4 regions of the Glutamicibacter sp. MOO4 genome follow, and region 3 is predicted to be linked to each of the others. Evidence: riboswitches for the same ligand, from Rfam matches in the RefSeq annotation. Region 3 holds a riboswitch; each other region holds the start of a gene.
The links. Region 3 has a riboswitch for thiamine pyrophosphate ahead of thiC (phosphomethylpyrimidine synthase ThiC). Riboswitches for the same ligand answer to the same signal wherever they lie in the genome.
Positions count from the first base shown of each region.

Region 1 (7,137 bases), 220 kb from region 3:
GACGTAGTGAGCCAGAAAAATTTGATGTTCAGGCAAGTGGATACAAGATCACTGAAGACGGCGCAAGCCGTATGGATGACATTCACCTTGGCTTTGATCTGAAGTTCCCGGATACCGAAGAGGGGCGCAAAGCCGCCAGTATGGTGGAGCGAATCGTCAAGCTATCTCACGACAAATATTGCACTGTCTCTCGCACCGTCGAGCTCGGTGCCTCCGTGGTCAGCGAAGTGGTTGAGTAAGTCCCTTGGAGTCGATTTGGGACTTGCGGGATAACTCTTGATCTAAGAAACCGCAAGTCACTCAGGTGAATTCACTGATTTGAAGATTTGATAAGTTTCAAAAAATTTTGTGATTCAGTTGTGTCTCAGGTCACTATGTGTGAATTTCGCTGCAGACGCCCATTTTTGCTTCGAATACCGCACTAAGACCTGAATATATCCAATGAGCGTTGGCTGGGAGTTACAGTCTTTGCCCTAGTCAGCGTAGTTCCTTCATCGTAGGGTCGACTTGTCCCTACGTTGAAGGAGCGGAAAATGCAGTCTGGGAACGTCTTAGGCAACATAGACTGGGCGTCAATGCTACAGAAAGTAGCCATTGCGCTCGTCATTCTCATCATTACTTGGCTTGTAGCGCGAATAGTTCGTTGGGCTGCCGGCAAATTAGTGAGCAGAGTGAAGTTCTTGCAGAAGCAAGGAAATGACGGAACTCAAATAGGGCAATCCCTCGGCAAAGTTGCCGGGCTGATTGTCTGGCTCTTTGGCCTCGTCGCTATCCTCCAGGTCTTCTCGCTTTCAGAAGTTCTTTCACCGGTGCAGGGCCTGCTCGGTGGAGTCATGGCATTTATCCCGAATCTGATCGGTGCCGGCTTCATCTTCTTCATTGGCTATGTCATCGCAAATATCGTTCGACAGCTGCTGAATACCGGACTGGGAACGGTGGACTTTAGTGGTCTCGTTCGCAAGCTGACTCCAGCCAACGAACCCGTAGACGAAGTTCAGTCACGCGAAGCTCAGGCGAAGATCGTTGGAATCATCTCCAACATTGTGTTTGCACTGATCCTGCTTGTTGTTGCTATCTCGGCACTGCAGGTCTTGGGTATCGCGGCAATTTCGGATCCTGCCCAACAGATGTTGCAGCTGGTCTTCACCGCCATCCCGCAGGTCCTCATGGCCCTTGCGCTACTGGCAGTCGGCGTGCTGATCGCTAAGTTTGTGGGTCAGCTACTGGAAACCACCCTTCAGGGCGTGGGCACTGACCGTGTTGTTGCTGAATGGGGCGTAGTCCCAGACGGCAAGAGCGCATCGGGAATCATCGCTGGAATTGTCAAGATCGCCATTATTCTGTTCTTCGGCGTGATGGCAGCCCAGATGCTGAACTTCCCAGCAATAACCAACATCCTCAACGAGATTCTGAGCCTCGGTGGCAAGATCCTCTTCGGCGCAGCAATCATCGCAGCAGGTTTTGTCATTGCCAACGTGATCGGCAAGTTCTTGGGTGAAACCACGGCTTCGAAGATCATCCGCTACACCGCAATCGCATTGTTCGTAGCAATGGGTCTGAAGTACATGGGCATTGCTGACTCAATCATCAACATGGCCTTCGGCGCAATTGTCATCGGCGCAGCTCTTGCAGCAGCGCTGGCCTTCGGCCTCGGTGGACGTGACGCAGCGGCTCGTACGCTGAACAAGATTGATACCGACAAGGTCGTCTCCAACGAGCCAGGTTCGGCGCCGCCGGCACCGCCGGCTCCACCAGCACCACCGACGACTCCACCTACGACGCCTGGCATCTAACCAGCTAGATCAAAACATCAGGGACAAAATAAAAAGTCGTGGAATCCGCTATGGATTTCACGACTTTTTACGTGCCGTTGAACTTACTCAGTTAGGTTCAACGGCAATGGAACTACAGACGGGACTGGATCATCCCGAAGTCGTGCGTATGTAAAAACATCAATACGCTCACCGTCAATTAGGAATTTGCCCCGCTCAATACCCTCACGCAGAAAACCGTTCTTTTCAGCGACATGGCGGGAACCTGGGTTATTTGCGCGTAACCCTAACTCCACGCGGTAAATGTCCTGCTCTTCAAAGAGATAATTCGCCAGGGTGGCCACAGCCCGAGTAGTCAGTGACTGCCCTCTAAATGCCTGATGCATCCAATACCAAATCCAAGCATTCTTGTTACTTGAATCTAAGGTGGCGCAAACTAAGCCAATCAATCGCCCGTTCTTCGTGATGGCCAACGGACATTGACGTCGCCAATCAGCTAGTAGGGCGCCAACATGTTTACGGGCGTTAGCGGGAGTGCTGGCCTCACCTTGACGATGCATTAGTGCATCAGAGGTAAAGGCTTCAAAAACCGCGTCGGCATCTGACGCCCTGAGCTTTCGAACGCTAATTTCATCACCGGTAGTTTCTACTTGCGCATTGGTGGTATCGCGTTCTTTGTCGGTTGCCGTTGCGCTCAGTGTTCCTTGGTGAAAGAGCATTTGCCAGCGGCCCTGATCGTGGAACCACAGAGAAGTGCGATGACTTGCCCTGTGACCGAAGGTGGACCACCGGAGCAACACAAGGTTTGTTGACAGTTGTGTACCAACAGGGTCATGAACCTGTCCTGCGCTGCCACCAGAATCCTCAGCGACCAACAATCTAAGAATCTGTTCTCGGTTGTAGGTACGTCCGCTGGCTCCAATCTCACCAAAGTTCTTGTGCAATAGAAGACTCAGCTGGTCAGGGTTGTTGCGAATCGTAGGAGACAGTAGCTGCTGCTCAAACTCAACGATGGTTTCCAACAACGTGGAACCAGCAACCAATTCAGCGGGATACTTCGGAAGCGACATGTTTGTAAGTACATCACAGAAGATGACGGAACAAAGTCCGCCGTAGTTCGCTTTTATGAGCTGGGTCATGCTTATAATCGCAACATCTCCGCGGGAGCCTGAATCGACCAGGCTGAGAGGGCACTGAGCCGACCGCTATACCTGATGCGGGTCATGCCGCCGTAGGAAGGAAGCGTGCGCCTATGCATGTCAACATCGTTGGTGCCGGAATCATCGGCCTAGCCACAGCGTTTGAGCTCAGCTCGCGCGGGCACACTGTCTGCATTATTGATCCTTCACCCGGCCAAGGCGCCAGCCATGCTGCCGCAGGAATGTTGGCGCCGGCAGCAGAAACCGTCTGGGGCCAAGGACCACTGCATCAGATGTTGGCCGCCTCCAACAAGAGCTATCCAGATTTTGTGAACAGGATTCAAGCGATCTCGGGCCAGCGTCCCGACTATCTGACAAGCTCAACCTTGGTGGTGGCGGCAGAACCCGCGGACCGTGAAGCCCTACACGAGCTGGTGGAATTACAAACTTCCTTAGGCCTGTCAGCTCAAAAGCTCTTGCCCAGCCAAGCGCGAAACCTAGAGCCTGCGCTGGCCAGAAACATTGCTGGTGCGGTGCTTTGCGAGGATGATCATCAAATTGACCCTCGCTCGGTGGTACGAATTCTTCTGGAGTATTTCCAGTCGGATCTCGTGCTTGAACAGTGTGTTGAAGTGATCAAGGATGACAAGAATCAAACCACGGCCGTGCTGACGTCTTCAGGTACAAGACTGGAAGCAGAGCAAACAATTCTCTGTACTGCCCTAGGAACGGTTAGGGGAGTTCAACCAGCTCCCGTACGCCCGGTTTATGGTGACATCCTGCGGATCCAAGGCCCACCCGGCCCTGCATTAGTGACCCGAATTATTCGAGGCATCGTGCACAGAGAAAATGTCTATCTGGTTCCGCGCAAAGACGGAAGTCTTGTTCTCGGAGCCAGCGTGCGCGAAGACGGGAATCCACAAGTCAACGTTGGCGCCATGTACAACTTGTTGGATAACGCTCGCAGACTTGTTCCCGGCATCTCTGATTGCTCACTGAACGAGGTCATTGCCCGAGCTCGTCCGGCAACTGCCGATGACCGCCCGCTAATCGGTCGAATAGATCCAGGGCTGGTGATCTCCACCGGCTATTCACGTCACGGAGTGCTACTTAGCCCGTTGGGATCAACGCTCACCGCTGACCTGACAGAGCACCTGCCGGCCAGTGCGATGCTCAAGGACGTTGACCCGTACCGTTTCCCTACCTACTCATCCGACACACTTTTGGAGCAAAGTTCATGACTTCAATCAGCATCACGGTTAATAACCAACCCGTTCAGGTGGACGCAGGATTGTCCCTGCGTGAATTCATCGCCAGACACATCGGCAAGGAACTAGACAAAGATTCCAAAGCCATTGACGGTAGCAAACTTGGACTGGCCGCCGCGGTCAACGGGGCAGTGGTGCCGCGTAGCTCGTGGAACGGATTTGCGGTGCAGAGCGGGCACACAATCGAACTCGTCACGGCAGCACAGGGAGGCTGAACATGGACGCGCACGAGCTTACAGAACTTAACGCAACCACGGACCCATTTGTTGTTGCTGGCCGAACTTTTTCCTCACGCCTGATCCTAGGTACCGGAGGTGCTACCTCGCTGTCCACGCTGGAAAGTGCACTTCAAATTTCCGGGACAGAACTCACCACGGTAGCCATCCGCCATTTTTCAGCATCCGGTTCAGGCAACGTTTATGAGTTGCTGCAACGCAATGATGTGATTGCTTTGCCCAATACCGCTGGATGCTTCACCGCACGCGACGCCGTGCTCACCGCACAGCTGGCCCGCGAAGCGTTAGAAACCAACTGGATCAAGCTGGAAGTCATCGCTGATGAGGACACGCTGCTACCTGATCCATTGGAACTCTATTGGGCCACCGAACAGTTAGTGGCTGATGGCTTTGAGGTTTTTGCCTATACCAATGATGATCCCGCCCTGGCCCAACGCTTGCAGGATGCGGGAGTTGCTGCAATCATGCCTGCTGGCGCACCCATTGGCTCAGGTTTGGGGATCCTGAATCCACACAATATTTCCACCATAGTTTCGCGTTCCAACGTTCCAGTCATTCTTGACGCAGGGGTGGGTACCGCCTCGGATGCGGCGCTTGCCATGGAACTTGGCTGCGATGCAGTACTGCTAGCTAGCGCAGTGACCCGGGCGCACAATGCTCCACTGATGGCCGCCGCAATGCGCGACGGAGTTAAAGCCGGTAGGGCGGCATACTTGGCCGGCCGAATCCCCAAGCGCGATACCGCACTGGCCTCCTCACCTGAAGAAGGCATGATGCAAACGCTGGTCGGTGAGTTCTAATGACTCGCCCTGCATTGTGTGAACCGGCAACAGATTTTGAAGCCGGTGCGCTTGCACGCTACTCGCGACACCTCACACTTCCTGGGGTAGGCGAAGAAGGCCAACGGCGAATCCTCAACGCCAAAGTACTGATCATTGGAGCCGGAGGATTAGGCAGTCCCATCGCCAGTTATCTCATCGCGGCCGGCATTGGACATATAGGGGTGCTAGATGACGACAGTGTTGAAATATCTAATCTTCAGCGTCAGATCATTCATCGTGAAACCGATATTGGTAATCCCAAGGTCCACTCGGTGGCCAGAATAGCTCTAGAACACAACAGTGATGTCAAGGTGGAAGCCATTGATCAAAAGCTGAGCAAAGACAACGCTATTGAACTCTTCACCGACTACGACTTAGTTATCGACGGTAGCGATAACTTCGCCACCAGGTACCTTGCCTCAGACGCAGCAGAAATTACCGGTACGCCATTGATCTGGGGAACGCTGTACCAATTTTCTGGTCAGGTTTCGGTTTTTGATCCGCGTACCGGTCCGATGCTGCGGGACCTCTTTCCCGAAATTCCGGATGCTGATTCGGTGCCCAGCTGCGCCGAAGGTGGAGTCTTCGGAGCGTTATGCGGAGTAGTCGGTTCAGTGATGAGCACCGAAGCGCTCAAACTCATTACCGGAGTTGGAGAAACGCTCTCCGGCAAGCTCTGGCTCTACGATGCGCTGTCGGCCAGTGTGCGAACCTTAGGATTTTCACTTGATCCGCAACGTACTAAAGTCACTGAGCTAGGGGACTATCAGCCAGTTGCTTGCACAGTAGAAAAAGCAGTAGAAAAACCAGTAGCCCAGTTAGAGGTCACAGCACTCCAATCAATGCTGCAAGAACAGGAAGTTCTCTTAGTAGACGTTCGCGAGGGGTGGGAGCGGGACATCGTAGCCATTCCGGGAAGTATTCACTTACCGCTGGCGAAGGTGCGCGATGAGGCTGTGCACACAATTCCTGCCGAGGCCCCGACCGTAGTCATGGTGTGCAAGACCGGAGTCCGCTCCCAGCAGGCAGTAGAAATTGCTGCCAAGGTACTTCCAGAATCTTGCCGCCTCTACAGTCTTGCCGGCGGAACCCTAGCCTGGCATTTGCAGGTAGAAGGCGAAAAAATTAGTTACTAGTAGTCAATGCCTAATAGGGAGTTGCTGGCTGGCATAATGGCCACATGATCACCAGTGAACCCTTGGAAATTCGTGAGCTAGCTAGTCAAGATGAGCAGCAGGCCGTTGACGCTCATAATTTGATGCTTGTTGAAGACTTCGAGTTCCTTCCAACGTGGTCCGCTGATGAACACTGGGAAGATTACATTTACCGCATGAAGGCCGGGCGCCGCGGGGAGCATGTCCCGCCGGGTTGGGTTCGTTCTGCACTATTTGTAGCTTTTGACCAAGCTGGTGAACTTGTTGGGCGTGTATCGGTCCGGTATGAGCTCAATGACTCACTGCTTCAATTTGGTGGACACATCGGTTACGGCGTCGTTCCAGAATTTCGTCGTCGCGGTATTGCCGCTGAACTGTGCCGGTTCGCTCTAAACGAAGTGCGTGTTGCCGGAGTGGACCAAGCGCTACTTACCTGCGACAGCACCAATGAAGGCTCCAAAGCCACAATTAAAAAATGTGGGGGAGTGCTGGACGCGGAACTTCCCGAAGTAGCGCACTCAGGTGGACCTAGCACGCTGCGTTTCTGGATTCCGACGGCAACGGAAAGCTGAATTTTTCACGATTTTCGCGGAAATTCTTGTATGTTCTGACACAGAGCACCGGAGTACTTGCTTCGAGAGCGTAAACTGGATTGTTGGGTCGACTTTGGCCCCGACCCCTTAGATCTAAAATCCTCGAGCGGAAGTGAGCCTTCACGCATGTCAGATAACACCATTAGTCGCGACG
Region 1 is NZ_CM167800.1:1,756,983-1,764,119, reverse strand. Features, by position in the region: gene AC1Z3F_RS08165 (OsmC family protein) at 1-239, shown strand, start outside; gene AC1Z3F_RS08160 (mechanosensitive ion channel) at 534-1,793, shown strand; gene AC1Z3F_RS08155 (GNAT family N-acetyltransferase) at 1,877-2,842, opposite strand; TPP riboswitch at 2,923-3,027, shown strand; gene thiO (glycine oxidase ThiO) at 3,025-4,152, shown strand; gene thiS (sulfur carrier protein ThiS) at 4,149-4,394, shown strand; gene AC1Z3F_RS08140 (thiazole synthase) at 4,397-5,215, shown strand; gene AC1Z3F_RS08135 (ThiF family adenylyltransferase) at 5,215-6,372, shown strand; gene AC1Z3F_RS08130 (GNAT family N-acetyltransferase) at 6,417-6,962, shown strand; gene typA (translational GTPase TypA) at 7,110-7,137, shown strand, end outside.
Region 1: linked by a shared signal. The riboswitch ahead of thiO (glycine oxidase ThiO) and the one ahead of thiC (phosphomethylpyrimidine synthase ThiC) in region 3 are both predicted to bind thiamine pyrophosphate.

Region 2 (7,137 bases), 1.0 Mb from region 3:
GACGATGCCGCCAAGGGCACCAGCCATGCTATGCGACTGGGTGGTGGAAATGACCGGAGCGATCATCGCGAAGGATGAACCAAGGTAGCTAGGTACCTTGTTCTTGGTCATCAGCAAGAAAATGATGGTGGCCAAGCCGGTAAACAGCAAGGTAGTGGTGACCGGGAAGCCGGTGAGAGTTGGCACCAGAATGCTGGAGCCAAACATCGCCAGGATGTGCTGGGCACCAATGGAAATGGTTTGTGGCCAGTGCAACCGTTCTTCCGGGGCGACAACTTCGCCCGGGTTGATGGTCTTTCCGTTGCCGTGAATGCTCCAGCTCATACAATCCTCCAGATCGTGGCCCGCGCGTTTCAGACCGTAGAAAATTCTACTCGGTTCTGTCGTGCCTGATCGAAGAAGGCCAACTCATGTTCTGAAGATCGCACAAATGCCACCCTCATCCGCTCACGCAGAGCACCATCAGCCTGCTTCCACGCCAAACGCACCATGTTGATGGCCTGCTCGGTAGCTAGATCGAATTCTTCCGATGCGTAGGTGCTCAACCACTTTTCATAAGGGTGTTGATCGTGATTGGCCGCGGCTAGGCGCCTACCAATGTCTTGATATAGCCAGTAGCAGGGCAGGATTGCGGCAATTAGTTCCCCGTAGCTTTGTTTGGACGCCGCCAGGTGGTTCACATAGTTCAGTGTGATCGCACTGGGGTTTGGGGTACCTTCAGCAAGGTAACTGCGATGCAGCTGCAATTCGCCTTCCAAGATTGCACTGGACGAGCTAGCCCAGAAGCGTTGTGCTTCGAGATCTGGCGCCAAGGCACTGGCCTCGGCCAATACCTGAGCGTAACGCTTAAGATACAGGGCATCTTGGGACAGGTAGTACTCAAAGTCTGCTGAGGCCAGTGTCCCATCAGATAACTGAGTAATGAATTCCAACCCATCAATGGATCCGCGCAGTCCATCAATTTGTTGCCACCACTCTTGCATGGGATCTGCGTCGCTGAAGAAGTCTACAAAGTGGTTCACCGGGCCATGCCCGCTACCCACAGTGAGTTGATCGGCTGCGCCGATAGCGCGCACCAGATAGGCCTTGGACTTCTCAAGAGCCTGGACCCAGTCACCGTCGGTGGCGTAGATAGTAGCCAAGGCGCTGGAGAGGGTGCAGCCGGTGCCGTGGGTGTTTTTGGTTTGGTGTCGGGGGCTGCTGAACTCGGCCAGCACTCCAGTGGACCCAACTAGCGCATCGGGGCAGAAGTCTCCAGCCAGGTGTCCGCCCTTGGCCAAAACCAGAACGTCGTGCTTGGCGGCCAGTCGCTGTGCCTGCTCTAGGACTTGTGGCCATTGTGTGGCCGCTGGCTCGCGTAGCAAGCTTGCTAGCTCAAGTAGGTTAGGGGTGATGACGCAGGCGCGGTCCAGCAGTGAATCGAGTGCCGACTCATCTTCTAGTAATCGGTCTCCGCTCGTGGCTACCATCACCGGGTCTAGAACTACCGGCGCATCTACGGTATCCAGCCAGCTACTGACCGCGCGGATTACTTCAGCATTGGCCAGCATGCCAATCTTGATGGCGTCAATCTGTATATCAGCGCTAATGGATTCCAACTGGGCTAAGACAAAGCCGGGATCAATGGCTTGTACTGCGCTGACCCCTTGGGTGTTCTGCGCGGTTAATGCCGTAATCACGCACATGCCATAACCACCGTTAGCGGCAATGGCTTTTAGATCCGCCTGAATGCCGGCGCCACCGGAAGGATCAGAGCCGGCAATTGAGAGAATATTATTCACTGTGCCACCGTCCACGCTGAAACTAGCTGCTCGCTGGCCGTTTGTGGATCCTCGGCATTACAGATGGCACGAACTACCGCTAGGCCCGACCCTCCGCCAGCGCGAATCGCAGCTGCGTCCTGAGCGGTAATGGCGCCGATGGCTACACACGGTAGTTCGGTCAAGGATGCTGCACGGATAAAACCGTCAAGACCCAACGGGGTTGGGTGATCCTTTTTGGTAGGAGTGGCACGCACTGCACCAACACCCAAGTAGTCGATGACCTCTGCTTCGAGATTTGCCTGTGCCAGTTGTTCATCGGTGGAAGCGCTCAAACCGATGATGCCTTCGCCGATAATCTCTCGTGCAAGTCGCACCGGAATGTCTTTTTGCCCGATATGGATACCGTTGACCGCAGCTCCGGCAGCGCGGGCAGCTAAGAAGACGTCAATCCGGTCATTGATCAATAGTTTGGCTTTGCCCTTGGTTAGTTGGGCTGCAGCGCAGGACAGTTCAAAGAATTCGCGGGCAGTCTCATCCTTGGCCCGCAGCTGAATCCATTCGATGCCGCCGGCCACTGCTCCTTGGATAACTTCCAGGGTGGTGCGTGGAGTGCAGCTGGCGGTGTTGGCTACTAGGTAGGCGCCGATATTATCCATGGTTCAGTTCCTCGTACTTCAAAGTCTGTAATTCTTCGGGTTCCGTGGCGGCCAGCGCATCAATGAATGCCACGGCAAAGCTTCCCGGGCCGGTGCTTGCGGCCAGTGCCTTTTCGGCGGCCAGGCCATAAAAACCGTGGGCGGCAATGGAGGCTTCAAAGGGGTCCTCGTGCACCGCGAGCATGCCAGCGTTAAAGGCACCTAGTGCGCATCCGCCACCGGTAATTCTGGTCAGTCCGATGCCGTTGGTGTGTACCAGTACGGTACGGGTAGCGTCGATGATCGCGTCGGCTTCGCCGGAGATAGCAACAACGCAGCCGTGTTCTTGTGCCAGTTCACGTCCTGCGTCGAGGGCCGCCTGCACGGTATCTGCTGCGTCAACACCTCGGCCGCTTGAATCCTTGCCCGCCAAGGCGAGGATTTCCGAAGCGTTTCCACGGATCAAGGTGGGGTGTTCTTGAACTATGCGCCGGGCGAAGTCGGTGCGTACCGACAGGGCGCCGACGGCCACAGGATCCAATACCCACGGGGTGCCTGCTGCGCTCGCCGAGAGTACCGATTCTTCCATGGCAACCATTTGCTCGGTGCTTGGAGTCCCTAGATTCACCAGCACTGCAGAAGCAAAAGCAGCAAACCCGCCAGCTTCGCCAGGCAGATTAGTCATAGCTGGTGAAGCGCCGGAAGCCAGTAGGACATTGGCGGTGAAATTGGTGACGACGGTATTCGTCAGGCAAAAAACTAAAGGGGAGTGTTGCCGGTATTTTTGGGCAACGGTAGGCAGAGTCATGCGACATCCCTCCGCTAGCGTGAACTAGATCAGGTTCGACGGGTTTCATCTCAGTCGGCTTCTCCGACACCCCGTGTCACTGATTTAGAGCGTACGCAGTAGCAATGCCTAGAACAAATTCTTAACGTTCACGTCGCGCCACTAACGCTTTAAGTGTCGCCGCATCGACATGTTGCGCTGCCGCTAGCTTCCAAAGGTGGTCTACCGCCGCCACCAGATCTTCATGCTCTTCGATGGGTGTAGCGCGTTCATTAACTATCGTTCCGGCCCTGCGTCTTGAAGAAATGAGCCCTTCGGCTTCCAGCTCCTTATAGGCACGAGCGACTGTTCCGGCCGCTACCCCAAGATCTGTGGCCAACGCCCTGACCGTGGGTAGCTTGCTACCCGCCACTAATTCGCCGAGGTTAATCAGCGACGCGATCTGCGAACGGATCTGCTCATAAGGAGCGGTAGCCGCCTCAAGATCTACCGTGATCTGGGTGCTCATGCGCGCACGCTCGTGGTCAGGCGCGCCTTCGGGCGATTGACCACTAGTAAGGCGGGGATGCAGAAGAGCCCAACGCCTATGGCTAGCACCGCTGGCTCATCGGAAGAGACCAAGCCCGGCAAGAGGAAAAACGCACTGCAGAGCACTCGTAAGGCTCGGAACTCCAAGATTTGCCGATACCAGATTTCCTGTTCGTCCGTGAGGTCCCAAGGGACTGCGCAACGTCGGATCCACCAGAAGTAACCGGCCGCGGCTACCAACATTCCCAGGATTATTGCCGAAGTGACCCATGGCGAGAGTAGCTGTTGTGCCCCTGAGCTCAGTGTTTGTGGGGTGTAAAGCAAGATGCTCCCGCTGACGATGAACAGCGCTGCAATCGTGTACACCCAAACCGGAAGATTTTGGCTCTTCGGTTCAGAAAGTGCCCCCAGCTTTGCTCGTGAATGTGCATAGAGCGCGAAGCCGGCAGAGATTACTAGGTACAGGACTACCGCCGCCGCTGACCATGGCAGCGCAAAGGAAGCGCCAACAGCACGGGCTCCGGCTTCACCGAATGGCTCTGGCGTTTGACCAACGAGTTCACTGGCCGCAAGCCAGATAATCAACGCGGCGATAATCAAGAACGTATTCGCAAAATAGGATACGGATAGCGTGTGGCTGCGCATCCGGGCGAAGGCGGTGCTACGCAGGCTATTGGCCTCCGGTGCGGCATGCTTTGGAGCCCAGACGAATAGCACGAAGCCCAAAGCCAAGACGGCAAACATGGACACGTTGTTCCACCCGGAACTCAGAACCGGATCGGCGTAGGTGATTGCGGCACCGATGATGTTGGTCATCAGCCAACCACAATTTCGTAGCAACCGGTTGAGCCAAATTGAGCGTAGTTCTTGGTTTTGGGTTGCGGAGATCCCGGCTAAGGGCCTGCGTTTGAGGATGATTGCACTGATCACGGCAGTGGCCAGTAAAACCGCGAAAATACACAGCGCAAACAGTGGAGCTACTTCAGCGCCTGAAATCCACCCGGATGTGCTGTCCCATGTTGGCGCAACTGCGTCTTCGAAGTCAGCCGCTGAGGATTCAGTACTTTTGCCTTCAGGGATGTGGCCGGCGACCCGGGATATCGGCCACAACATGCAACATGCAAAGATTGCCAGTGAGCCAACTAGGGCACCTAGCTTACGTGGAAAGGGTGTGGTCAACGTGCGTGGTTCCAAAGATGCGACGCGAACTGAGCGCAGTTCTCCAGGCCAAGTAAACAACCCGATGACGTAGACCAAAGTCAGCCAACCGGCGGCACTCAGTGCAATGATGACGCGCGTTGTCGGTGACTCTGATGGTGCTTGAATGGACCAAACCCGAGATAGGTCGCCAGAAGTCGAGGCAAAAAACGCAATCAGGGCACACCAGAATGAATGTGATTGAGCCCTGAGTAACGCTGAGGATCCGCGGCGTGCAGCTACTGAGCGTAACCATAGGTAGATTACTGATGACGCAATAGCTATCGATAAGGCGCTCGCCGAGATCTGATCCATAGGTTTTAATGTATCAAACACTTGATACATAATGAATCTCCCTGAGAATTAATCGGTAGAAAATCTGCCAAGTAACGTACGCTCAGATCATGGGTCTGTTTACTTCCACTCCGTTGCCAGAACCGGTCGGCGATTCCGCTCCTCCGGTGGACGAGCATCCTTCACGTATCGCTTCGGTACTAAGTCATCTGCGCCGTTCAGCTGATACTCGAATCACCCACCCGCGTCGCTTCCGAATCCAACAGCTACGCGCACTGGAGAAGATGCTTGAAGAGCATCTTGATGACTTCCTGCAGGCATTAAACGATGACTTGGGTAAGAGTGCCACCGAAGCCAAATTCGCTGAAGTTGATGTGGTGCGCGCAGAGATTGATTTTGCGCTGAGGCATCTGGCCGAATGGATGGACAGCACCACAGTCAAGGTGCCACTGGCGCTTCAGCCGGCCATGGCCAAGATCGAGCCACGCCCCCTGGGTGTTGTCTTGATCGTTGGTGCCTGGAACTACCCATTGCAACTTGTACTCGCACCCCTAGTGGCCGCCATTGCAGCAGGAAATGCGGCAGTTGTTAAACCCTCAGAGCTTGCTCCGGCCACTTCAGGTGCCCTAGCCAAATTCCTTCCGCTCTACCTCGACGAGCGAGTATTTGCTGTCATTGAGGGTGGAGTAGATACGGCTACGGAATTGCTGGCGGCACGCTGGGATCATATCTTCTACACCGGCGGTGAACGGGTTGCGAAGATCATCGCTATGGCAGCGGCGCAACATCTGACCCCAACCACTTTGGAACTGGGCGGCAAGTCCCCAGCAGTGGTGGATAATCACTCTCCGGCTACCGCCAAACGTTTGGCCTACGCCAAGTTCATGAACGCGGGGCAGACCTGCGTTGCTCCGGACTACATCCTCTGCATCGGTGATGCTTCCGCCCTGGTCGGTCGCCTTGGCCAAGCCATTAACAGTTTCTACGGCAAAGAGCCGTTAACTCATCCTGACTTCGGACGCATCGCTAGCTGTCAGCATTTTGACCGCTTGTTAGCGATGCTGGAGCAAGGTGAGGTGGTGTTCGGCGGCGAGTACGACGAAGAGACTCTACGCATCGCGCCGACCATAATGCGCAATGTGGATCTTGAAGCCACCGTGATGACCGAAGAAATCTTCGGTCCGATTCTTCCGGTGATTGAGGTGCAGAGCTTCGAGGAAGCGTTGGAGTTCATTGCCCGACGTCCTTCACCGCTGGCCGCCTATCTGATGAGCGAGAGCCCACGACTGCAGTCGATCTTCTCGGATCGAGTGCGTGCTGGCTCCATTGTGCACAACGCTCCACTGACCCAAATGGTCATTCCAACTTTGCCATTTGGCGGGGTGGGAGCCAGTGGCATGGGCTCCTATCACGGCAAGCACGGCTTTGACCGACTTTCGCAAATACGCCCGGAACTCAACAAAACCACGGTGGTGGATACACTGAGCGCAATTTATCCTCCGTATTCGTGGGCTAAGCGAAAGATTATTGATCGCTTACTGTAGCGCGGTTCATAGCTTTGAGACTGGTCAGAGTGCTTGGATGGAAAGGTTGGATTTTTTCTAAGCATCAGGAGATGTAACGCATGACTGAGCCCGCACCGTCCCAGGACGGCCTGAAGCGTGGCCTCAAAGCTCGCCACATGCAGATGATTGCTATCGGCGGCTCAATTGGTACCGGACTATTCGTCGCGTCCGGCGGCACCATCTCTGAGGCTGGTCCCGGCGGTGCGCTGGTAGCCTACGCACTGATTGGCATCATGGTGCTGCTGCTGATGCAGTCGCTTGGTGAGATGAGCGCGCGACTTCCGGTTGCAGGTTCATTCCAGACCTACGCCACGGTCTTCGTCAACCGACACTTCGGCTTCGCGATTGGCTGGAACTATTGGTTCAAC
Region 2 is NZ_CM167800.1:3,022,507-3,029,643, forward strand. Features, by position in the region: gene AC1Z3F_RS14125 (uracil-xanthine permease family protein) at 1-324, opposite strand, end outside; gene thiD (bifunctional hydroxymethylpyrimidine kinase/phosphomethylpyrimidine kinase) at 354-1,781, opposite strand; gene thiE (thiamine phosphate synthase) at 1,778-2,419, opposite strand; gene thiM (hydroxyethylthiazole kinase) at 2,412-3,206, opposite strand; TPP riboswitch at 3,196-3,290, opposite strand; gene AC1Z3F_RS14145 (GntR family transcriptional regulator) at 3,328-3,693, opposite strand; gene AC1Z3F_RS14150 (hypothetical protein) at 3,690-5,225, opposite strand; gene AC1Z3F_RS14155 (aldehyde dehydrogenase family protein) at 5,315-6,748, shown strand; gene AC1Z3F_RS14160 (amino acid permease) at 6,829-7,137, shown strand, end outside.
Region 2: linked by a shared signal. The riboswitch ahead of thiM (hydroxyethylthiazole kinase) and the one ahead of thiC (phosphomethylpyrimidine synthase ThiC) in region 3 are both predicted to bind thiamine pyrophosphate.

Region 3 (7,137 bases):
CCAAGCGGCTACAAGAGTGTTCACGCGATCGTTGAGATTCCGGTATTCCTCTCTGACGGTCCGGTCAACGTGATCGTAGAGCTGCAGATCCGCACTATTGCCCAAGATTTTTGGGCCAGCCTAGAGCACAAGATCTTCTACAAGTACGAAGGTGAAGTTCCAGCCCACCTAGCTAGCGAGCTGGCAGACGCTGCAGCTATTGCAACCAAACTGGATATGCAGATGCAACGGCTTCACACCGAGGTTCATGGTCACGATGCCAACAATGAACAACCCGATGGGCAAGATATGGATTCTGATGTGATCCAAGGGCTACTCATGCTGGCCAAGGAAGCTTCGAATAGTGGCGACCAGGCGCATAAGGGTGCAATCGGTCCCAACGACGCCAGCCTCTAGACGCACCAACTAAACAACGGCCACCTACATCATCGCATTGCGATGCGGTAGGTGGCCGTTCCTGTATTGCACTGCTCGCTACACTCTGAACTGGGGCCGATATCCGTGACGTGACGTCGGGGGTACTTTCGAGGTACACCTAGGTCCCACCTACGGCACTAGGATTCGATTTTGAGCATGAAAAAGCCCCGAAATTCAATGAATTTCGGGGCCAAATCTGTAGCGGCGCCGGGACTCGATCCCGGGACCTCACGATTATGAGTCGTGCGCTCTAACCAGCTGAGCTACGCCGCCACAAGTGAGAAGCAATCCAGTAGAAGCCAAGACTACTTCTCACTCAGAGCCCCCTGCCGGAATCGATCCGGCGACCTCGTTCTTACCAAGAACGCGCTCTACCACTGAGCTAAGGGGGCAACGAGTAAATACTCTACACGGCTTTGGGCACAAAGAAAAATCGTCATTCGCCTCCAATGAATTTCGGACCGCGTCGCGTTACCCCAAGTCAACGCATGTTTCTAGAAGACGTAGTGCTGACATGGAACGAAGGTTGGCACAAAAGCGCATAGGTGACGATGCTCACTGGAGCATTAGTAGTGGTCAATTTGGTAATTTCCAGCCTTCGGAAAGCGCTGCACGAGTTCCTTTTCTAACGACCAAGCGGTGCCACTTTCCTGCCGCTTGAGTCAGTGAAAATCACTTTTCCAACAACAAAACATCCGTACATCTTGATGCTTCGCAGTCAAAAGAGGTAAATATCAACATGTGCGAGGTCTGCCATTTTTCGCGGCGCAGACTACCCGCGTTTAGAACACCATCGAGCAACCGATCCCCTGCCGCGTTTTTCCTACTTGAGTAGGGGTCTTGTGACGTCAGCTACAAACTCGTTACGGATTTTGAAATCGCCAAAAACCTGTGTAGAGTATTTACTCGTTGCCCCCTTAGCTCAGTGGTAGAGCGCGTTCTTGGTAAGAACGAGGTCGCCGGATCGATTCCGGCAGGGGGCTCGAAATAAGAGAGACAATCTGAATTCAGATTGTCTCTCTTTTCGTCTATCTGGACTTATTTTCTTGGGCCCCGCTGCCACTTCGCTTCTCCCCCATCTTCCACTTCCAACGCTCAGACCTAGCGTCAAATTTTGGCGCCCATTCTTGTGCGCCGATTTTTTCATGCTAGTGTCGTCTCCGACCACACGGGAGCCCCATGGCAAGGGCTGAGATCGGGCTATCGCCGTCCGCGACCGTTGAACCTGTCCGGGTAATGCCGGCGAAGGAAGTGAGTTTCTCAATGGAACAATTTGAACAACATCCTGCCCACTCTCTCGCGTTCCGCGAATCGGAAGGGATCTCAGTTCCCGTCACGCAAATTCAACTTGCGGACTCCCCCAACGGCCAGCCAAATGAACCGCTACGGGTGTATCGCACCAGTGGTCCAGGTAGCGAACCAACTCAGGGACTGAATCCTTTTCGGGAACCGTGGATCATGGAACGAGCAGACGTTGCGGTCTATGAAGGCCGCGAACGCAATCTGCACGATGACGGGCGCTCAGCGGTCCGCCGAGGAACTGCCAGCGATGAATGGGCCGGACGCACGGCGCCACCACTACGTGCAGTTCAGGGGGCCACAGTAACCCAAATGCACTACGCACGAGCTGGGGTGATCACCCCTGAAATGCGATATGTGGCGGTTCGCGAAGAGTGCGATGTAGAACTGGTGCGCAGCGAGCTGGCGGCCGGGCGAGCAATCATTCCGTCCAATATCAATCACCCGGAATCTGAACCGATGATTATCGGCAAAGCCTTCTTGGTGAAAATCAATGCAAATATCGGCAACTCTGCGGTGACCAGCTCGATTGCTGAAGAAGTATCCAAGCTGCAGTGGGCCGCCAAATGGGGTGCAGACACCGTCATGGATCTATCCACCGGTGATGACATCCACACCACTCGTGAGTGGATCATCCGCAATTCACCGGTGCCCATCGGAACGGTGCCCATCTACCAAGCCTTGGAAAAGGTCAATGGCGAAGCCAACGCACTGACCTGGGAGATCTTCCGCGATACCGTCATTGAACAGTGTGAGCAGGGCGTGGACTATATGACCATTCACGCTGGCGTGCTCTTGCGTTATGTTCCTTTGACTGCCAACCGGGTTACCGGCATTGTCTCGCGCGGTGGGTCCATCATGGCCGGCTGGTGCTTGGCACATCACGAAGAGAATTTCTTGTACACGCACTTTGATGAGCTCTGCGAAATCTTCGCACAGTACGACGTTGCTTTCTCACTGGGTGACGGGCTTCGTCCCGGCTCCATTGCTGATGCCAATGACGCCGCGCAGTTCGCTGAGCTAGATACCCTAGCTGAGCTGACCAAGCGGGCCTGGAGGTACGACGTACAGGTCATGGTTGAGGGACCGGGACATATTCCATTCCATAAGGTCCGGGAGAATGTTGAACGCCAGCAGGAGTTGTGTGATGGTGCGCCCTTCTACACACTGGGCCCACTGGTTACCGATATCGCTCCGGGCTATGACCACATCACCAGCGCCATCGGCGCTACGGAGATCGCTCGATATGGCACAGCCATGCTTTGTTATGTCACACCCAAGGAACATCTGGGATTGCCTAACCGTGACGATGTAAAGACCGGTGTTATCACTTACAAGATTGCAGCTCACGCCGCCGACTTAGCCAAGGGGCACCCGGGTGCCAGTGCGCGCGATGATGCGCTGAGTAAGGCACGCTTTGAGTTCCGCTGGAATGACCAGTTCTCGCTGAGTTTAGATCCCGTCACGGCTCAAGAATTCCATGACGAGACTTTGCCCGCAGAACCAGCCAAGACCGCACACTTCTGCTCGATGTGTGGACCAAAATTCTGTTCCATGCGGATCTCCCAAGATATCCGTGATGAATACGGTTCTACGGAGGCTCAAGCGGCGTTGGCAGGCATGGCAGAAAAGAGTAGAGAGTTCTTGGAGAGCGGCGGAAAAGTTTATCTAGGAGATGAGATTCCGGTAGGCAGCGCAGCCCAGTAATAGCTGGCTGCTGGAACAAGCATCTTGGAGAAACACACAACGCCCCTGGATCAAACCTTTCGGTTTGTTCCAGGGGCGTTGTGTTGTGCTTTTAGCTAGTTAGCTTAGGAGCGTCGACTTAGTAGTCGCGACGTCCACCGCTACGGCCCGAGTCGCTGAAGCGCTTGTCGCCGCCACGGCCACCGAAGCGCTTTTCGCCGCCACCGCGTCCGCCGCGGAAACCGCCACGGTCTCCACCGCGGAAACCGCCACGGTCTCCACCGCGGAAGCCGCCACGGTCGCCGCCACGATCGTTGTCATCGTCGTCGCGTGGCTTACGGCCGGAGTCAAGCTCCATGCTGATCAGCTCGCCGCCGATGCGGGTCTTGGACAGTGCACGCCACTGGTCCTTGCTCAGCTCTGCTGGCAGTTCAACCAAGGTGTGATCCGAACGGATCTCAATGCCACCGATTTCCGAAGAATCGAAGCCACCTTCGTTAGCCAAAGCGCCAACGATCGAGCCTGGCTGCACGCGGTTGCGGCGGCCAATGGCCAGACGGTACATGGCGTTGCCTGCAGCAGCAGTCTTACGTGCACGTGGGCCACGGTCGCCGCGGTCACCACGGTCGCCGCGATCGCCACGTTCTGGGCGGTCACCACGTTCCATGCGAGCCTTCTTGGAAGGCGAAGCTACTGGTTCGGTCATCAGCAATGGACGTCCACCCTGAGCCATCAAAGCCAGTGCAGCTGCGATTTCCAGCTGATCAAGGTCTTCATGCTCAGAAGCGAACTTCTCAACGATTTCGCGGAAGGTGGTCAGGTCCTGACCACTGATGGTCTGATCGATGCGATCAGTGAACTTCTGGATACGACGGTCGTTAACCGAATCCAGCGAAGGAAGCTGCATCTGGGTCACCGGCTGGCGGGTAGCCTTCTCGATGGCACGCAGCAAGTACTTCTCGCGTGGGGTCATGAACAAGATCGCGTCGCCCGAACGACCTGCACGGCCGGTACGGCCAATGCGGTGAACGTAGGACTCGGTGTCATGTGGGATGTCGAAGTTGATGACGTGGCTGATGCGCTCAACGTCCAAACCACGAGCTGCAACGTCGGTAGCAACCAGGATGTCGATCTTGCCTGAACGCAAGTTCTCAACGGTGCGCTCACGCTGCTGCTGTGGGATGTCACCGTTGATAGCTGCAGCGGTGAAGCCGCGAGCCTTCAACTTGTCAGCCAGGTCCTCGGTAGCCATCTTGGTACGAACGAAGGCGATAACACCTTCGAATGACTCGGACTCGAGGATACGGGTCATGGCGTCAAGCTTGTGCGAGCCCATAACCTGCAGGTAACGCTGGGTGATGTTGGTGCCGGTCGACTGCTTGGACTTGACCGAAATTTCCTGCGGATCGCGCAGGTATTCCGAAGCAATACGACGGATGGTACGTGGCATGGTGGCCGAGAACAGGGCAACCTGCTTCTCTGCTGGGGTTGCTTCCAAGATCTTGTCGACCTCTTCGGCGAAGCCCATGCGAAGCATTTCGTCGGCCTCATCCAGTACAACGTACTGAAGGTTGGACAGGTCCAAAGAACCCTTGTTGATGTGGTCGATTACGCGACCTGGGGTACCAACAACAACCTGAGCGCCACGGCGCAGGCCGTTGAGCTGTGGGCCGTATGGGGAGCCACCGTACACTGGCAAGACGGTGAAGTCTGGCAGGTACTTTGCGTAGGAAGTGAAAGCCTCAGCTACCTGGAGGGCCAACTCGCGGGTTGGAGCCAGAACCAGGATCTGTGGGGTGCGGGCTGGACCATTGGTGTCAGCCAGCTCTGCCATGCGGGACAGGGCAGGAAGCGCGAAAGCAGCGGTCTTACCGGTACCGGTCTGAGCCAGACCAACAACGTCGCGGCCTTCGAGAAGCTTAGGAATAGTGGCGGCCTGAATTGGCGATGGCTTTTCATAGCCCAGGTCAGCCAGTGATGCAAGCACACGAGCATCCAAACCAAGTTCGGAGAAGAGCACGGTTGGCTCTTCTGGGGTCTGGTTGTCATCGGTGTTTACGGGCATGTCAGAAGACACGAAGATTTACCTCATTCGTTGGGGAATATGCCTTAGCCGTCCCCAAAGAAACGACGTATAGGCTACACAGTCAGATACAAGTCACGCTCTACAAGCGCTCCCCTATGACATAAGAAACCGCACACACTTGCGGAAATACAACACGAGAAGGCTCCAGCCTCAAATATTGGGCTGGATGCAAGGGATACCCTTGAAGTTTGCGAACACTTAACACTAACGCGAACCACCGCTAATTGTCAGTGCCCAGAGCGTGTGAGATCGGGCACCGCGCCAAAGCACGTAGTGTTAAAGATGTGAAAATACCATTCTTGCCACGCCGCCCTGAAGAGCCTGTACCCAGCGCTTTGTTCATCGCGCAAATGCTTTGGTTACTAGCCGGAGTGCTGTTTTTAGGCTTTGGTGGCTTCCTCATTTATGAGCAGAGCGACTCAGGTTCACTGAACTTTGCAGCCATTGCCTTGGCCATATTTTTTGCTGCCGCCGGCTGCGCCTGCGGGGTTCTTGGCTACCGTTTGTTCACCGGTCAACGTGCTGCCCGCACCAATCTCACCTGGCTCGGTGTGATTACCGCGGTGCCATTGTTGATGCGTTTTGGTCGCTATTCACTACTGGCCGCCATCATCATGTTCTGTGTAGCTCTCATGTGGCTTCCTAGCAGCAACTACTACTTCAAGGTCGTCTCCCCTAAGCCGCCTAAACGGCGTCGCTAGCGCAGCTGAAACCCGATAAACAAAAAACGCGAGGGTGAACATTCCATACGGAATGTTCACCCTCGCGTTATATGCGTTGATTTAGAGGTTGAGGAAAGCCTTCTCTAGGTCATCAATGAGATCTGCTGGATCTTCGATGCCCACCGAGAGACGCAACAGGTTCACTGGAACCGCCAGCTCGGTACCCTTGACCGACGCGTGGGTCATTTCCGATGGGTAGTTCATCAAGGATTCAATGCCACCCAAGGATTCAGCCAAGGTGAACAGCTTGGTGCTTTCAGCGATCTTGCGTGCTGCAGCTTCGCCGCCCTTGAACTGAACCGAGACCATGCCACCGAAGTCGCTCATCTGCTTCTTGGCGATCTCATGGCCTGGGTGATCTTCGAAGCCTGGGTAAAGTACGCGCTCAACTTCGCTGCGCTCGCGCAACCACTGGGCAACGGTGGCCGCGTTCTCGCTGTGTGCGCGCATGCGCACACCCAAGGTCTTCAGACCACGGGTAGTCAAGAAGGCATCCATTGGGCCAGATACTGCACCAACGGCGAACTGGATGAAACCAATCTTCTCTGCCAGGGCTGCGTCCTTGACGATCACCGCACCGCCCACCACATCGGAGTGACCACCGATGTACTTGGTGGTTGAGTGAACCACAATGTCAGCACCCAAGGTCAAAGGCTGCTGCAAGAATGGGCTGGCGAAGGTGTTGTCCACGACCAGCAGTGCGCCGGCAGCGTGAGCAATTTCGGCTACCTTGGCAATGTCGGTGATGGTCATCATTGGGTTGGATGGGGTTTCTACCCACACCAGTTTGGCCTTGTTCTTTTCGATAGCTGCAGCCAGGGCAGCTTCGTTGCTCATATCTACCGGGGTGTTACCGATGCCCCAGTCACCGAGCACTCGGTCAATGAGGCGGAAGGTTCCACCATAAGCATCGTTACCAAGGACAAT
Region 3 is NZ_CM167800.1:1,976,457-1,983,593, forward strand. Features, by position in the region: gene AC1Z3F_RS09230 (GTP pyrophosphokinase) at 1-396, shown strand, start outside; tRNA gene AC1Z3F_RS09235 (tRNA-Met) at 617-690, opposite strand; tRNA gene AC1Z3F_RS09240 (tRNA-Thr) at 738-809, opposite strand; tRNA gene AC1Z3F_RS09245 (tRNA-Thr) at 1,329-1,400, shown strand; TPP riboswitch at 1,576-1,685, shown strand; gene thiC (phosphomethylpyrimidine synthase ThiC) at 1,681-3,423, shown strand; gene AC1Z3F_RS09255 (DEAD/DEAH box helicase) at 3,542-5,467, opposite strand; gene AC1Z3F_RS09260 (hypothetical protein) at 5,773-6,189, shown strand; gene AC1Z3F_RS09265 (cystathionine gamma-synthase) at 6,271-7,137, opposite strand, start outside.

Region 4 (7,137 bases), 150 kb from region 3:
GTTTCTACCTAGTACTTGAACGAACCCTGACCCGTGTGTTGTTAGGCATCATGCTTTTGGGCAACGGCATCAACCTGCTGATCCTGACCACCGGTGGCCGGCGAGGCATTGCCCCGCTGTTCAAACCCGAAATTGCAGCCGAAGAATATTCAGACCCACTGCCGCAAGCATTAATCTTGACGGCAATCGTCATCACCTTCGCGGTGACAGCATTCTTGCTCGCCATGATCTATCGGTCGTGGACGCTGACCAGTGCCGATGAGCTGGCCGATGACACCGAAGATATTAAGGTGTCGCAGAAGACCGCCTACGACGAAGAGGAAGACTCGCCGGTGGCAGAGGATACGACCGAATTCGTTGACGAAGAAGGCCGACCAGTACGTGAGGGGGAAGAGTGAATTTTCTAGATCTAGCACCCCTGGCCGTAGTCCTTCCGATCATTGGCGCCGGTGCCGCGTTCCTGGCCCGCCGCCAGGTGCGCACCCAACGACTGATCACCATCGGCATCCTGTGCCTGACCTTGCTTTTGGAAGCAGGCATGGTGGCAGCCGTCTGGGGCGGGGAAAGTTATGCCATCCACATCGGTGGCTGGGAGTCACCCTTCGGCATCGCACTGATGGTTGATGGCTTCAGCTCCTTTATGTTGCTGATTTCCACCTTGGTGTCACTGGCAGTGTTGTTCTTCGCTACCAGTCAGGGTCTAGCCGACGGGGATGAACCCGGACCAGTCTCGGTATTCCACCCGGCCTACCTGATTCTACTGGCCGGTGTGTCTAACGCCTTCCTGGCAGCGGACCTCTTCAACCTCTATGTCGGATTCGAAATCCTGCTCACCGCCAGCTACGTGCTGCTCACCTTGGGTGCCACAGCTGAACGCATTCGCGCCGGTACTACTTACGTGGTGGTTTCGGTGGTTTCCTCGGTGGTCTTCTTGATGGCCATCGCCATGATCTACGCCGCCACCGGAACGGTGAATATGGCGGACCTCGCGGTGAAGCTGCCACAGTTGGATCAAGGCCCGCAGCTGATCTTGCATGTATTGCTGTTGATTGCCTTCGGCATCAAGGCCGCGGTGTTCCCGCTGTCCTTGTGGCTTCCCGACTCCTACCCAACCGCTCCGGCACCGGTGACCGCCGTGTTCGCAGGGTTGCTGACCAAGGTGGGCGTGTATGCCATCGTGCGTACCGAAACCTTACTGTTCCCCGGAGGCGAAGTACGCGCCGGACTGATGGTGGCCGCAGCGCTGACCATGGTGGTCGGTATTCTTGGTGCATTGGCCCAGACGGACATCAAACGTATGCTGTCCTTCACGCTGACCAGCCACATCGGTTACCTGATCTTTGGTGTTGCTATCGGCACCCCACTAGCCATCGCGGCAACCATCTACTACGTAGGTCACCACATTATTGTGCAGACCTCGTTGTTCATGGTGGCCGGCCTGATTGAACGTCGTGCAGGTAGCTCGAATGTCACCAAGCTCGGCTCGCTAGCCAAACTTTCCCCGGCGCTGTCGCTGCTCTTCTTTATCCCCGCGATCAACTTGGGCGGCATCCCACCGTTCTCCGGATTCCTGGGGAAGTTCGGATTGCTGCACGCCGCAGTACAGGATGCTGACCCATTGACCTGGATTGTTGTTGGCGCTGGTCTGCTCACTAGCTTGCTGACGCTGCTGGCCATCATCCGTGTTTGGGCCCGTGTGTTCTGGCGACGCGCTACCGATGCTGAAGTTCCAAACCAAGAACTAGTGGAACAGGCCGCCTCAGTAGCTATTGAGACTGCTGCTGGTGGAGCGCAAAATCCGGCATTGGGTCTGAAACTGGCCAAGGAGCTTGAAGCCGATTCTTTGCCGTGGGGAATGCGCTATTCCACCGCGTCACTCGTTGTAGCCGGCATTGCGTTGACCGTATTTGCTGGACCAATCTTCGAGTTCTGTGAACGGGTCGCAGCTGAGCTCATTGCTCGCGAACCATATATCAGTGCGATCTTGCCATTGTGATTAGAGGGGACGATGTCGACTAAAAACCTGAAGCACAGAGATCAGCGTATCCATGATGCGCTTGATACTTCTGGTGTCCGTCACCGGGCAACACTCAAACAGGAATGGCCGCTGCTGGCGTTGCTGATCTTTGTCTGGGCAGCCCTCTGGCAAGACTTCTCGCCGGCGAATCTGATCTTCGGTGTCATCGTTGCGCTGATAATTGTCACGCTCTTCCCGCTACCGCCGGTGGTCCTTTCGGGCCGTGTGAACGTCTGGTACTGCTTTGAACTGTTTATCTGGTTCATCGGTCAAGTATTTGTGGCAAGTTTCCAAGTGGCACGACTGGCGATCTTCCGGGGAAAGAAAACCCGCAGTGGAGTGATCGCCGTGGAGTTGCGTACCGACTCGGATTTGATTGTCACCGCGGTGGGACATGTACTGACGCTGATTCCTGGATCATTTGTTATCGACGTTGACCGGCGCTCATCAACGCTGTACTTGCACTACATCAACATCGAATCGAGATCCGACATGGAACGGGCCCGCGAAGCGGTGCGCGACATTGAACGTCGAGTGATCATGGCGATGGGTAGCCACGATGAATTTGAAGCAATCAAGCACGAATGCGGTCCAATTCTTGGTCGAGTAGGAGGCAAAAAATGATGACAATCGTGATGTGGATTTGCGGCATCATGCTGGGTCTAGCCACCGTTGCGTGCTTGATCCGCGTTGCCAAGGGCCCCTCGATTCTTGACCGAGTCTTAGCCTTGGACGTGATGCTGCTGATCATTTCCGTGGCGTTGTGCTTGGAAATGGTCTTCAACCGCCACACCGACTACCTGTTGTTTGTCGTTGTTGCGTGCACCTTGGGCTTCATTGGCTCGGTTACGGTGTCGCGGTACGTCTCGGATCAGAGGAACGCCTAATGGAATTGTTCCTCGATATTCTTGTCGCCGTCCTACTGATCACCGGCTGCCTCATGTCGCTGATTGCCGGTATCGGTCTGCTTTCATTCCCCGACATGCTCACTCGGATGCACGCCGCCACCAAACCGCAAGTACTTGGCTTTCTGCTGATCTTCACCGCGCTAGCAATTCACTTGCGTAGCTGGAGTGTGGTTCCAGTATTGTTCCTGGCTTGGGGGATGCAGCTACTGACCGCTCCCGTATCCGCACATATGATTGGGCGCGCTGGTTACCGAACCAAGCACGCTGCCAAACAATCTCTCTACGCCGATGAACTGAGGCAAGTAGTGGACACGGTATCTGACGCACCGGCCACCGCGTCTGTTGAAGTCTCCAGCGAAGAGTCGAAGGACTCAAAGTAAAACTGAGCAGTGAAAAACTGAGCAGTGTAAAACTGAACAAAACAAAAAGGAACGGCCCACCATTGGTGGGCCGTTCCTTGAGCATTAGCTACTTGCTGAACCGTGCGACAACCTTGTTGGTGCCACGGTCTGCCAAGACCTGGATGGTCGCTGCGACAATCGATGAGAAGATCGCGAATCCGAGCGCCTGACGGAATGAAGCCTCAGCAGCTTCTTCGCTACCCTTGCGGGGAGCCTTATTTCCGGTGACGCCCTTCCACAGCTGATCAACTAGCTTGCTGCCGAGCAAACCGGCGCCAATCGAAATTCCGGTGGTGGCAAGTTTCTGTACTGTGTTCATATTGCCCTCGCTTCAACGTCGTAACTTATCTTTCCTCTGCCCAGCATACCTGCGGTAAGGTGGGGGAGCAGTAATTTTTCCGACAGGGGAGCGTCAGACTTCAAAAAAGAAGTCGCCAAGACGCTGAGAGTGCGATAGATCGCAGACCCTCGAACCTGCTCCGGCTAGTACCGGCGAAGGAAGTCGAGCATCTCGGATGCGGACGGGTGTAGCACTATGCCATCAGTCCGTACATCTCCCCTCCTAAATATAGGAGGACCACCCATGAACCAAGTAGCAGCAAAACAGCGAACCAGCTGGCGCGTTGTCGACATCGTCGTAGCCTCAGTAATCGCCGTAGCCTCAGGAGTGATCTTCTGGGCTTGGAGCGCAGGCATGCCGCTGTTCTCGCTAGCTTTTGTTGCCTTCCCACCTGCCGCTGCACTGCTGACTGGCGTATGGCTCTTCCCAGCGGTACTCGGTGCCCTGATCATCCGCAAACCAGGTGCAGCAGTGTTCTGCGAATTACTGGCAGCCATTATCGAGGCATTGCTGGGATCTCACTACGGTCTGAGCGTCATCGTTTCCGGGCTGGTCCAGGGCCTTGGTGCTGAATTGGTCTTTGCCATCTTCCGCTACCGCAAGTGGAACCTGAGCGTTGCGCTCATTGCAGGTTTTTTCACCGGCATCTTCGCCGGTATTTCCGAAGCCTACATCCTGGCGTACTACGTGGAATACACCTCATCACTAAAGATCTTGCACGTGCTGATCACCGGCGTCTCTGGACTGATTATCGCTGGTCTGCTGTCTTGGCTGGCCACCCGTGGATTGGCTAAGACCGGTGCACTGAGCGCACTGGCTAGCCGCCGTGCTCACCTCGAGTCCGGGAAACTGGCCGCCAAATGAGTTCGCTGGCTAACCGTGGCGCTGACGCTCAAACTCGGCGGGGCGCCGAGATTTCTGCGCGTGGTTTTAGCTGGCAGCATGCCGAAAGAACAACTCCCGCCGTTTCCGATTTAGACCTTAATATTCAGGCCGGCCAGAAAGTACTTCTTGTTGGTCCTTCCGGTGCGGGAAAGTCGACCTTGCTACATGCTCTGGCGGGGTTGTTGGAAGTCGACGAGTCGCAGCAAATGCGTGGGGAGCTACTCATTGACGGGGCAGATGCCTTTGCTCGCCAACGCCCGGTTGGGCTGATGCAGCAAGACCCGGAGACCCAAGTGGTGCAGAGCCGGGTAGCTGATGATGTCGCCTTCGGTGCGGAGAATCTTGCTGTAGATCCCGAGGTGATCCGTGAGCGCATCCCAGAAGTATTGGACGCTGTAGGTCTAGGCATGCTCTCCTTTGACCACCGGACCCAAGAACTATCCGGAGGACAGAAACAGCGACTGGCTCTGGCCGGGATCTTGGCCATGCAGCCAGGATTGATGCTCCTTGATGAGCCGACCGCCAACGTGGACCCAGAGGGGATCGGTCCCTTGCGCGATGCCGTGCTTAATGCGGCACAGCTCAGCGGGGCCACCGTGCTGGTAGTTGAACACCGGTTGGAAGTCTGGGCCCAGCACATGGACCGCATCATCGTCCTTGAGCCAGGTGGCGGAGTAGCCCATGATCTGAGCCCGCAACAGCTCATGGAGGATCAGCAGCTTCGCGCTGAACTCGCTTCGGCCGGTCTGTGGGTTCCCGGCTACCTGCCACAAATCCAACAAGTGACACTCCAGCCGGGAGGAACCTTGCTGGAGGCCAAAGACTTGGTGTGCGCCCGAGCTGAGCAAGCACCGCGCACCCGCCCGGTTACCCTACAAGTCCGCGCAGGCACCGCAACGGTCATCCGTGGTGAAAACGGTGCAGGTAAATCCACCTTGGCACTCACCGTTGGTGGCTTGCTCGCTCCTGTCGCAGGACAGCTTGATGCAAGCGAGCAGCTAGCCAATGGTCTTGGCAGCTCACCGTTTAGCTGGAAAGCTGGTGCGCTGATTGGTCGGATCGGTTCAGTGTTCCAAGAACCTGAGCACCAATTTGTGGCGCAAACCGTCCGTGAAGAACTAGCTTTTGCTCCGTTAAGAGCCAAAGCCATTGGCGGGCGAGAACTGAAATACGAGCCGGAACAAGTTGAGCAGTTAGTGCAGTCACTGCTGGTGCGCTTGGGTCTGGAACATCTTGCTGACGCAAACCCATTCACGCTCTCCGGAGGAGAGAAACGTCGGCTATCCGTAGGCACCGTGTTAGCCGCTTCTCCAGACGTGTTGATCCTTGATGAACCAACCTTCGGACAGGATGCCAATACGTGGCGTGAATTAGCGCAGCTGCTGGTTGCTCAGTTGGAGCAGGACACCGCGATCATTGCGGTGACTCACGATGAACATTTGGCCAGCGTCTTGCAGGCTGAGCAGATTCATCTAGCTGCACTGCCAAGCGGCGACGTGGCCAAGCCTAAGGGACCGGTACTGGATGCTCCGGTGGGCGATAGCTGGCTAGCTAAGATCAACCCGTTAGCCAAGCTGGGCGCCGTGGCTACCGCAACGTTGCCTTTGATCAGTACATTGGATGCAGTCTCGGCTTTGGTGATCGTTGTTGCCAGCGTTGTGTTGTTCCCACTGGCCGGTCTCAGTCCGCTGAAGTTCCTCAAACGGGCGTGGCCGCTGCTACTGGCAGGGCTTTTTGCTGCGTGGGGTATTGCACTGGTTGGCCAAGATAGTGGCGCAGTCTATGCGCAGCTTGGACTGTTCAGTATTACCGAGGGTTCGCTGCAGGGCGGTATTGCCACCGGGCTGCGGGCCTTCGCCTTGGCGATTCCATGCATCTTGTTGTTGGCCACCACCAACCCGAGTGATCTGGGCGGGGCACTGTCTCAACAGCTTAAGGTCCCGCATCGTTTTGTGCTCGGCGCATTAGCCGGAATGCGATTGCTGGGACTGATGATTGAGGAATTTACGACGTTGACCTTGGCCCGTCGGGCTCGTGGTGTCGGAAACTTCGGCACCCTCGCTGAGCGGATTGGCGCGAAACTTGGTCAGAGCCTGGCCTTGCTGGTTCAGGCCATTCGCCGTGCCGGTCGTTTGGCAACCACCATGGAAGCTAAAGGCTTTGGTACGGCCAAACGGACCTGGATCCGCACGGCCACCTTCACCCGGACCGACGCCGCGGTACTTATCGCCGGCATCGTCCTGGGTGCTGCAGCTGTAGGTGCGGCCCTGTGGGCCGGCACCTACAACCTTGTGTGGAGTTAGCGAATTGCGTCGCTGAGGGCGCTGAGTTCTTCATGGAGCTCAGCGTCTAGACGCAATGGCTTGGCATCCAAGGTGCGCACCGGAGTGAGCAGACGGATCGAGGAAACCAACCAGACACCATCAGCCTGGTAGAGATCTTCTGGACGCAACGGGCCGTAACCCAGTTCCCAACCGTCTTGAGCAGCCGCATCAAAGATTGCACTCTGTGTGGTGCCCGGCAGGATACCCGTTTCTAGCATGGGGGTCAGCAGACGCTTGGTCTCACCATCGCGCTGGGCAACCA
Region 4 is NZ_CM167800.1:2,126,486-2,133,622, reverse strand. Features, by position in the region: gene AC1Z3F_RS09965 (Na(+)/H(+) antiporter subunit C) at 1-398, shown strand, start outside; gene AC1Z3F_RS09960 (Na+/H+ antiporter subunit D) at 395-1,996, shown strand; gene AC1Z3F_RS09955 (Na+/H+ antiporter subunit E) at 2,009-2,641, shown strand; gene AC1Z3F_RS09950 (MrpF/PhaF family protein) at 2,638-2,904, shown strand; gene mnhG (monovalent cation/H(+) antiporter subunit G) at 2,904-3,305, shown strand; gene AC1Z3F_RS09940 (DUF4235 domain-containing protein) at 3,394-3,645, opposite strand; TPP riboswitch at 3,720-3,844, shown strand; gene AC1Z3F_RS09935 (ECF transporter S component) at 3,910-4,530, shown strand; gene AC1Z3F_RS09930 (ATP-binding cassette domain-containing protein) at 4,527-6,854, shown strand; gene AC1Z3F_RS09925 (aminodeoxychorismate lyase) at 6,851-7,137, opposite strand, start outside.
Region 4: linked by a shared signal. The riboswitch ahead of AC1Z3F_RS09935 (ECF transporter S component) and the one ahead of thiC (phosphomethylpyrimidine synthase ThiC) in region 3 are both predicted to bind thiamine pyrophosphate.